Regions from separate parts of the Mesorhizobium sp. L-8-10 genome, predicted to be linked through region 2. Evidence: predicted binding sites of a transcription regulator. Region 2 holds the regulator's gene; each other region holds the start of a gene.
What was found. Region 2 encodes HrcA, which represses chaperone genes, less so after heat shock. Its sites were predicted from a motif close to GTTAGCACTCNCNNNNNGNGAGTGCTAAC; they were not measured.

Region 1 (3,272 bases), 1.3 Mb from region 2:
CTACGGATCGATACAGAGGAACTGCAAACAGCTGGCCGTGACGTGTTTCGCCTGCGAGCTGACTCCGCCAGCGGAGAACTCGTCGTTGAACGCAAGAACGGGAATGAATGGTTCCCTCTTTATGGTTTCGATCGAGCCACCGCCTTGCCCTCAGATTTTGAGGGCGCCAACTTCATCTGCGCTCGCTGGGACCGTTCGCCGTTTCCATCCAGCCTCATGATGAGCGTGCTGACAGCCGAAGGGCCTGCGAACTTGTTCAACAAGGATTTCAGCTTGATTCGGAACCAAATTGAGGAAACAGAAACCCTCAAAACGAAGAGCGAACTGCAGCGAGTCTTGTCCGATGTTTTTCGGCTGCACCTTCCTCGGTCCACGATTGATTCGTTGTGGGAAAAGCTTGGGTCGCGTGGACGGGTATAGGAAAGAAGGCCGTCAAGCCTTGCACTGCGGCGGTTTTCAGCAGTCGGATTTGCCCTTTTTGCAGGCACCGTGTGTGGCATCACTCGAAGCCCCATACGTAAATGACCCTGCTCGCTTAAGACCGCTCACCAGCCGTCAGCGGTGGCAGCCAATCGGCAGCTCTAACCATGATCTCCGAATTGGAAAGGTGAGCGTCGGTTACGGTGTCGCCACAAGCGATCAAGCATACCAGTCGACCCAGCATCAGGCTGCGCTGCCGTGTCCACCGCGCGCTACTAGCGCTCACCAGATCGGCTGGATGAGAACCTTCCATGCCCGGTCGGAGACCTATCGCGCGGCGCAAGCATGCATCACCGATGCGCACACCCGGCATCCACATTCTCGATTTTGGGGCAATGGAACGACCGCGTCATCCGATGGGCAGTTCTTTCGCGCGAGCGACCGAGCGGCGAAGCGCGGCGACGTCAATCTGCACTATGGCAGCGAGCCGGGCTCGAAGTTCTATAGCCATCTGTCAGATCAGTACGGCTACTTCAGCATCCTGCCGATCAGCCCGACCGAAAGCGAGGCAGCCTATGTGCTCGATGGGCTGTTCGACCAGGACACGATCCTCGACATCCAGGAACACTTCACCGATACGGGCGGCGCGAGCGATCACGTCTTCGGGCTGTTTGCCCTGATCGGCAAACGCTTCGCGCCGCGACTACGCAACCTCAAGGACCGGAAGTTCCGCACGTTCTCCGAAGCGATGAGCGCTCCTTTTGGCGATGCAACCCGAGGTTAGGGATGAATTGCAAAAGGCTCAAGACTGTTCGGCTGGCCGTCGATTCCGGCCGACTGCTCGGCCGTTAATTTCACATAATTTCACATTCCAAATAAGACACAAAAGTCGGCCCAAAGCTTACGGCCGAAACGCGCGTAGGCAGTGGGATTGCGCCGTAAATGGGGGTCCGGCTTCCGCGCCGATTCCACATCTTTTGCCCTCCGGTCCGTCCCCCCGCCCGTCTTGACTAAGTACGAACCTACAGCCTATCTCACGATCATCTTAGCACTCCCCAATAGCGAGTGCTAACCACCCTCCGGCAACGGAGAACCTTTCAACCTGCGCACCAGGGATAGTAAAAATGGCACAGTCGAATTTGCGGCCGCTTCATGACCGCGTGGTCGTTCGCCGAGTCGAATCCGAATCCAAGACCGCCGGCGGGATCATCATACCCGACACGGCAAAGGAAAAGCCGCAGGAAGGCGAGATCATCGCCGTCGGTTCCGGCGCCCGCGACGAAGCCGGCAAGCTCGTTCCGCTGGACGTCAAGGCCGGCGACCGCATCCTGTTCGGCAAGTGGTCGGGCACCGAAGTCAAGCTCAATGGCGAAGACCTTCTGATCATGAAGGAAGCCGACATCATGGGCATCATCGGCTAACACGCCGCTGCCTTTCATCCGTACCATCCAATCTGAATTTCGGGCGAAATGCCCAGGAGTACAAAATGGCTGCCAAAGACGTAAAATTCTCCCGTGACGCCCGCGAGCGCATGCTGCGCGGCGTCAACATCCTCGCCGACGCGGTGAAGGTCACGCTCGGCCCCAAGGGCCGCAACGTCGTTATCGACAAGTCGTTCGGCGCCCCGCGCATCACCAAGGACGGCGTCACCGTCGCCAAGGAAATCGAGCTTGAAGACAAGTTCGAAAACATGGGCGCACAGATGGTCCGCGAAGTTGCTTCGAAGACCAACGACATCGCCGGTGACGGCACCACGACCGCAACCGTTCTGGCGCAGTCGATCGTCCAGGAAGGCCACAAGGCGGTTGCCGCCGGCATGAACCCGATGGACCTGAAGCGCGGCATCGACCTCGCGGTTAGCGACGTCGTCTCGACGCTGATCAAGAACGCCACGAAGATCAAGACCTCGGAAGAGGTTGCCCAGGTCGGCACAATCGCCGGCAATGGCGACGAGTCGGTCGGCAAGATGATCGCGGAAGCGATGCAGAAGGTCGGCAACGAAGGCGTCATCACGGTTGAGGAAGCCAAGACCGCCGAGACGGAACTCGAAGTCGTCGAAGGCATGCAGTTCGACCGCGGCTATCTCTCGCCCTACTTCGTCACCAACGCCGACAAGATGGTTGCCGATCTCGAGGACGCCTACATCCTGCTGCACGAGAAGAAGCTCTCGAACCTGCAGGCGATGCTGCCGGTTCTCGAAGCCGTCGTGCAGACCTCGAAGCCGCTGCTCATCATCTCGGAAGACGTCGAAGGCGAGGCCCTGGCCACGCTGGTCGTCAACAAGCTGCGTGGCGGTCTGAAGATCGCCGCCGTCAAGGCGCCGGGCTTCGGTGATCGCCGCAAGGCCATGCTGGAAGACATCGCCATCCTCACCGGTGGCCAGGTCATCTCGGAAGACCTCGGCATCAAGCTCGAGAACGTCGGCCTTGACATGCTCGGCCGCGCCAAGAAGGTGTCGATCTCCAAGGAGAACACCACCATCGTAGACGGTGCCGGCAAGAAGGAAGAGATCCAGGGCCGCGTGGCCCAGATCAAGCAGCAGATCGAGGAGACCACCTCGGACTACGACAAGGAGAAGCTGCAGGAGCGTCTGGCCAAGCTGGCCGGCGGCGTCGCGGTGATCCGCGTCGGCGGCGCGACCGAAGTCGAGGTCAAGGAAAAGAAGGATCGCGTTGACGACGCGCTCAACGCGACCCGCGCAGCCGTCGAAGAAGGCATCGTTGCCGGCGGCGGCGTTGCCCTGCTGCGCGCTTCGCTGAGCATCAACGCTGTCGGCGCAAACTCCGACCAGACCGCTGGCATCAGCATCGTGCGTCGTGCGCTGCAGGCTCCGGCCCGCCAGATCGCGGCCA
Region 2 (3,272 bases):
CTGAGCACGCGCTCGCCGATCGAATAGCCCGGCTGCACCACCTGCACGACCGTATTGGCCGGAACGTCGGGATTGGGAACCTCGAACATCGCCTGGTGGAAGTTGGGGTCGAACTTCTCGCCTTCCGGCGACAGCTTCTTGACACCATGGCGTTCGAGCGCCGCGAGCATCGCGCGCTCGGTGATCTCGACGCCCTCGATCAGGGTCTTGAAGCCGGCATCCCCAGCGGCCTTGGCCTCAGCCGGGATCGCATCGATGGCACGACGCAGATTGTCCGAGACCGACAGCATGTCGCGGGCGAAATTGGCCATGGCATAGGAGCGCGCGTCATGGAGTTCACGCGCGGTGCGCCGGCGCAGATTCTCCATATCGGCCGCGGCACGCAGCGCGCGGTCCTTCAACTCCTCGTTCTCCTTCATCAGCTTGACGACGACCTCATAGTCGCCGCCGGTCTCAGCGCCCGCAGCTTCGTTGCCGTTCGCGGCCTCGTTCAGCGCGGTCTCATCGGGCGCGCGTTCGTCTTTTGCCTGGTCGCTCATCGCCGTCTCTCGAATAGTTCCTGAAGTCGCGCCCGATATCGATGTTCGGGTCGCAAAAATCAAGGGGCGGAGGGGGACCCCATTCCTAGCCGAACCCACCCGAAGCGAAAGCTGCCAAGGGGGCTTGCGCGGCTTCGCCCACGCTTCACCTGACTAAACTCTTCTCTTGCCGCAGGCTCTTGGAAACCGTGGACACTTTTCCGAAACCTGCTTAGCCGGAAATGCCGACGCCGCCGACCGGTTCCGTCTCCACATGGGAATCGAACCCGGCGATCATCGGCCGCGCCTGGGCGATGGCCGCCTGCACGGCAGGCAGGGACAGCGAGGCCTTATGGCTCGCCGCACCATCCCAGACCTCCGTGATCCAGATCGCATCGGCATCGGCGGGATCCTTCGCCACGACGTAACTCAGGCATCCCGGCATCGCCTCGGTGCCCTCGAGCAGGATTGCGATCAGCGCATCACGTTCGCCGGGCCGGGCTCGCATCTTGCCGATAAGACCGAACATATTCTCCCCCGTGGTTCAGCGCATCATTCGGCTGATCAGTTGCGCCGTGTAGTCCACCATCGGCACGATGCGCGCATAATTGAGCCTGGTGGGGCCGATGACGCCCAGCGCGCCGATGACGCGCGCATCCTTGTCGCGATAGGGCGCCACCACCAACGACGAACCCGACAGCGAGAAGAGCTTGTTCTCCGACCCGATGAAGATGCGAACGCCCGATCCCTGTTCGGCAAGGTCGAGCAGTTGCATGAGCCCGTCCTGAGTCTCCAGATCCTCGAACAGATGCTTCAACAGTTCGATATCGGCCTGGGCCGTGACGTTTTCGAGCAGATTGGCGCGGCCGCGCACGATGAGCCGGGCCGGCAACCCGCTTTCGGCGCCGGCCCAGACGGCGAGCCCGCGCTCGACCAGATCCTGCGAAAGCGTGTCGAGCGCGGCCTTTGTCTCGTCCTTGAGTCGTGAGATCTCGCCACGCGCCTCGGCCAAGGTACGGCCGCGTATATGGGCATTGAGGAAATTCGAGGCCTCGTGGAGTTGCGAGGCGGTGACGCCGGCCGGCAGGTCGAGCACGCGGTTCTCCACGTCGCCGGCCTGCGAGACCAGAACGGCGAGCGCCCGCGTCGGCTCGAGCTGGATGAATTCGATATGCTTCAGCGCCACCTCGTTCTTGGCGGCCACGACCAGACCCGCGCCACGCGACATGCCCGATAGCATCAGCGTGGCCTCGGTCAGCACATGCTCCAGCGTCGCGCCGCTGCCCGATGCCTTGACCTGGGCCTCGATCACCCGGCGCTCCTCGTCGGAGAGGTCGCCCAGTTCCATGAAGGCATCGACGAAGAAACGCAGGCCACGTTGGGTGGGCAGCCGGCCCGCCGAAATATGCGGGGCATAGATGAGGCCGAGATGCTCCAGGTCGCTCATCACGTTGCGCACGGTGGCGGGCGACAGCGACTGCGGCAGCATGCGCGACAGGTTGCGTGAGCCCAGCGGCTCGCCGTCCTTGAGATAGGTATCGACGATCTGGCGGAAGATGTCGCGCGAACGCGCATCGAGTGATTGCAGTGTCTGATCCACGACCGGTTTCGTCATCGACGAGGAAAGCTCCTGATGACCGATGATATAGACAGGCTGGCGGGGAACTCAACGGCCCGCGGCAAAGCGGCGTGGCTAGAAGGTCAGCTGCTCTCTACGAAGGAAATCATTGAAGCTTAGGTGCTCCACGCCTTCAGCCTTGCAGATATTGGGAATACGCCTTTTCTTCGTGCTAGGGTCTTCCGACACCAGCCTTTCCATGCTGACGACCGGCAAGCCAAGAGTCTTCGCAAGAGCAATGATGGTAAGATCATTCAGGCAGATCGTCTTGGCCGATCCGCCGGTGAACTCGGAGATGAAGTCCTTGTGATCAACCTGCATCCGCTGGGCGTGCTCGATGTAGGTTCGCCAATCCCAATCCTCGCCGACTTCCAGTACGATCGTCGATTTGTTTGCGATCAGGCACGCGCCCACGTCGCCGGGGATGTGGCACATTTCATCGTGAATTTCGGTTGTGGCGCCGATCAGTCCGTCCTCGACTCGTTCGCAGAACCCCGCCCACATCGTCTTGTGAATGTCTTCTGGCATCGTTTCCAGCGGATTCGAGATTCCAGATGTATCGAAGCAATACCTCCTCACGGCACACCGAAATGATCGCGTATGTCGTAAAGATGCTGCAGGTTCTTTATGCCCATATACTGAGCCGCGTTGTGATTTGTTATGCGGCCGTTCGCCCAGGCCTCCATAACAAGGCCGGTATAAAGATCACCCAGCGCGTTCTTGTACCTCGTACCATAATACGATGCTCGTCCAAAGGCTCGATAGTTAGCCTCCTCTTGGTCGAAATGAGGCTTTTTTATCTCCCAGTAGTAGAGGCGATCCACATAGCCGAGATGCACTAGGCGAATGAGCATCGCATGGGGGCTAACCCGGAAAGCGCTTGCCGCTGACGACAGGCGATCATCCGATATGGAATCAAGACGACGCGCGGGCACCTCGCCGAGAAGCTGAATCACCGCCTCTTTGGGCATCAGGAACGACGCGGCAAACTGATCGCACCAAGCCTCGGTGTGTGTCTTGCCTCCTTGATTCGGATGCGCAAGCGGCGCGATGATGCCGCTCTGCCGCAGAACGACGTGCGCCAGTTCGTGCGCCAGGGTAAACGCCTGCGCGCTAGGCGCCTCGTTCCCGAAAAC
Region 3 (3,272 bases), 1.5 Mb from region 2:
ATCGGCGGCGGTAAGCGTATAGGAGGTTTGGCGGCGATGGGAGTAGGCCTCGCGCGCGACATCGTGGATCGAACTGCGCGCCGTATCGAAAGCCGTCAGGCAGTCGGCTTCGGACAGTTGCGTCTTGCCGGGTTTTGCCAGCGCTGAGGTCTCGACAAAGAATGGCACCTCGAACATGCCGTCATGCCCGATGAAGCGAACGGCGTTGCGCACTTCGTCAAAGCTGCGGCTCGGATTGGGAAATTCGAGCGTCACCGTCGGCATTCCTCTGCCGTACTTGGTGCGGTCCGGATGCCTGCCATCGGGCCGCCTCCATCTCGGCGGCGCGCTTCGTTGCGGCGATTGAGCGACAGCATGCCGTCGGTCGCAACACGCTGAGTCAGCCCGATCATCGTGTTGCCGTCGATGCGGGCCGGAACCCCCGTGAAGACATGGTAGACGGTCCAGGAGCGATCCGCCTCGACACGTCGGCCATAGTGAAGATCCGGGGAGTCATGGCCGTGCGCGCCGCCCTCGTTTTCCCATCTGTCGATGGCGAAGTCCGCGGTCTTGCGTGTCTGCTCCGGGTAGCTGTTAGGGGCGTTCATGGTCGTGTCCTTTCTCCGTTCGGCACGTCGGCTTCGAGCGCGCCGGCATAGATCCAGCGCCGTCCCGATCGGTAATCGTCATGGCGTCGGGTCGTTGCGGCATGTTGAGCGGCATCGCCTTCCTTGCCCCGCAGGAGCATCACAGATTCAGTTCTTGCCCTTGCCGCGGGGTCCGTTGGCATTTGCGGCAACCTTGATCTGGTTCCCGAAGCTGCTTTCCGGCTTTTGTGGGGCCTTCTCCTGTTTTGGCTTTCTGATCTCGCGATTGCTTCGTTTCTGGCCCTTAGCCATGTCCGAACGTCCTTTCGATGAGAGTTGCGCCACTGCCGGATTGCGACATGTCGACCGGCTCGAGGCTGTCCTGCGTTGTTACCCGCTCATAACGTTCGTCATCGTTGCGGATGCGATATTGCAGCGAATCTCCCCGTGGTGGCAGCGTGCCGGTGATGTGGTAGATATCGGCGGGCAATGCTGGCCTGACGAAACCGCCCTTGAGCCGTACAGCCTGCCCGATCGTGAAGAGATGTGCAGGAGCTTCTTGCCGGGCGGGTCGGCTCGCGCGCCGGATGGGACTTGTTGATATCATGACTGTTGGTGATCCTTTTCGAGAGCGGCGTCGAGATCCGCAGGATCGATCGGCGCCATCTGATGTGTCTGGCCATCAATGCCGATGGCGGGCAGGTGGATGAAGGCGCCTACACGTCTCCAGGCGAGGCGGGAGGATACCTCCAGAAGCTCCTCATCCTGGTCTACGCGATAGTCACCGGCAGGCTGCGCGGCGTCGAAGCCGGGCAGCGTAAAGGGTGCGGAGAACCGGACGATCTTGTGTGTGGTGCGCGTTGTCATGGTCGATACCTCCGCAGAAGCACGCGACGGCGCTTCCTGCATATTCCCATTCGAACCGGAATGAATGTCCGTGCTGCCAGTACATCCGTGGTCAGCGGCGGGTTCATTCCTGGGTTCGAACAGAGCGATATGCGCGCCGGGGTCGGCGCTTGATGCATTCGCTATCGAGAATTCGGTGGTGAATGGCGGGTCTCTGACACCGCTAGAAGCCAAGTCGGCCAAATCAACGAGATTCACATATGGGATTTATCCACCTACTAAGCAAGGGTCACATGGATCTTATTTTATATGGAACTGAACAATTGCCCTTTCCATAAAAATAAAAATCCCTGAGAAGGCAGGAAATGCCTATTGAAAACAACAAATATCGTATCGATAGATGCGATCTGATTTCCAGAATTACGTTCTTTTAAAAGAAATACAGTTAGCACTCCTATCATTCGAGTGCCAAGGTCGCTATGTATCTGAGGTGGCCGCCCTATGCGCGGCCTCAGAAAGAACCCCCATGAAATTTCGGCCCCTGCATGACCGCGTCGTCATTCGACGTGCGGAAGGCGAGCTCACATCCAAAGGCGGCATCATCATCCCCGACACGGCGAAGGAAAAGCCGCAGGAAGGGGAGGTGATCGCCGTCGGACCCGGCTCCCGCGACGAAAGCGGCAAGCTGATACCCCTCGATGTCAAGGACGGCGATGCGATCCTGTTCGGCAAATGGTCCGGTACCGAGGTGAAGATCGACGGCGAAGATCTCCTGATCATGAAGGAGAGCGATATCTTGGGCATCGTCGAGAAGACCGTAACGGCCGCCAACAAGGCCGCCTGATCTCCGATCCCGCATCTCAGAACCGAACTGGAGCCGACATCATGTCTGCCAAGGAAATCAAATTCTCCACCGATGCGCGTGACCGCATGCTGCGTGGCGTCGAACTGCTGAACAACGCCGTCAAGGTGACTCTTGGGCCAAAAGGCCGCAACGTCGTCATCGACAAGGCCTATGGCGCACCGCGCATCACCAAGGACGGCGTCACCGTCGCCAAGGAGATCGAGCTTGCCGACAAGTTCGAGAACATGGGCGCGCAGATGGTGCGCGAAGTGGCCTCCAAGACCAACGACCTGGCTGGTGACGGTACGACGACGGCGACGGTGCTCGCCGCCTCGATCCTGCGCGAGGGCGCCAAGCTGGTTACCGCCGGCATGAATCCGATGGATCTGAAGCGCGGCATCGACCTGGGCGTCGCTGCCGTCGTCAAGGAGATCCAGGCGCGCGCCAAGAAAGTCAAATCCTCCGAAGAGATCGCGCAGGTCGGCACCATCGCGGCCAATGGCGACGCCACCGTCGGCGAGATGATCGCGAAGGCGATGGACAAGGTCGGCAATGAGGGCGTCATCACGGTCGAGGAGGCCAAGACCGCCGAGACGGAACTCGACGTTGTCGAGGGCATGCAGTTCGATCGTGGTTATCTCTCCCCCTATTTCGTCACCAATGCCGAGAAGATGCGCGTCGAGTTGGAGGAGCCCTATATCCTCATCCACGAGAAGAAGCTCGGCAACCTGCAGGCCATGCTCCCGATTCTGGAAGCCGTGGTGCAAAGCGGCAAGCCGTTGCTGATCATATCCGAAGATGTCGAGGGTGAGGCACTCGCCACGCTCGTCGTCAACAAGCTGCGCGGCGGGCTGAAGGTAGCGGCGGTCAAGGCTCCGGGCTTCGGCGACCGCCGCAAAGCCATGCTGGAGGATATCGCCGTGCTGACCGCCGGCCAGATGATTTCCGAAGATCTTGGCATCAAGCTTGAGAACGTCACACTCGATATGCTCGGCCGCGCCAAGCGCGTGGTGATC

Region 1: the regulator HrcA is predicted to act here: its motif matches at 1,465-1,493, upstream of groES (co-chaperone GroES).
Region 3: the regulator HrcA is predicted to act here: its motif matches at 1,857-1,885, upstream of JN280_RS08860 (co-chaperone GroES).

Annotation. Positions count from the first base shown of each region.
Region 1 is NZ_AP023263.1:7,533,317-7,536,588, forward strand. Features, by position in the region: gene JN280_RS35095 (arylamine N-acetyltransferase family protein) at 1-420, shown strand, start outside; partial or broken gene JN280_RS35100 (Tn3 family transposase) at 689-1,180, shown strand; gene groES (co-chaperone GroES) at 1,545-1,841, shown strand; gene groL (chaperonin GroEL) at 1,907-3,272, shown strand, end outside.
Region 2 is NZ_AP023263.1:354,229-357,500, forward strand. Features, by position in the region: gene grpE (nucleotide exchange factor GrpE) at 1-539, opposite strand, end outside; gene JN280_RS01565 (putative quinol monooxygenase) at 751-1,047, opposite strand; gene hrcA (heat-inducible transcriptional repressor HrcA) at 1,063-2,133, opposite strand; gene JN280_RS01575 (DUF4411 family protein) at 2,212-2,715, opposite strand; gene JN280_RS01580 (ImmA/IrrE family metallo-endopeptidase) at 2,712-3,272, opposite strand, start outside.
Region 3 is NZ_AP023263.1:1,903,491-1,906,762, forward strand. Features, by position in the region: gene JN280_RS08840 (DUF1488 domain-containing protein) at 1-255, opposite strand, end outside; gene JN280_RS08845 (hypothetical protein) at 252-587, opposite strand; gene JN280_RS08850 (hypothetical protein) at 735-878, opposite strand; partial or broken gene JN280_RS40100 (hypothetical protein) at 874-1,173, opposite strand; gene JN280_RS08855 (hypothetical protein) at 1,170-1,433, opposite strand; gene JN280_RS08860 (co-chaperone GroES) at 1,939-2,256, shown strand; gene groL (chaperonin GroEL) at 2,298-3,272, shown strand, end outside.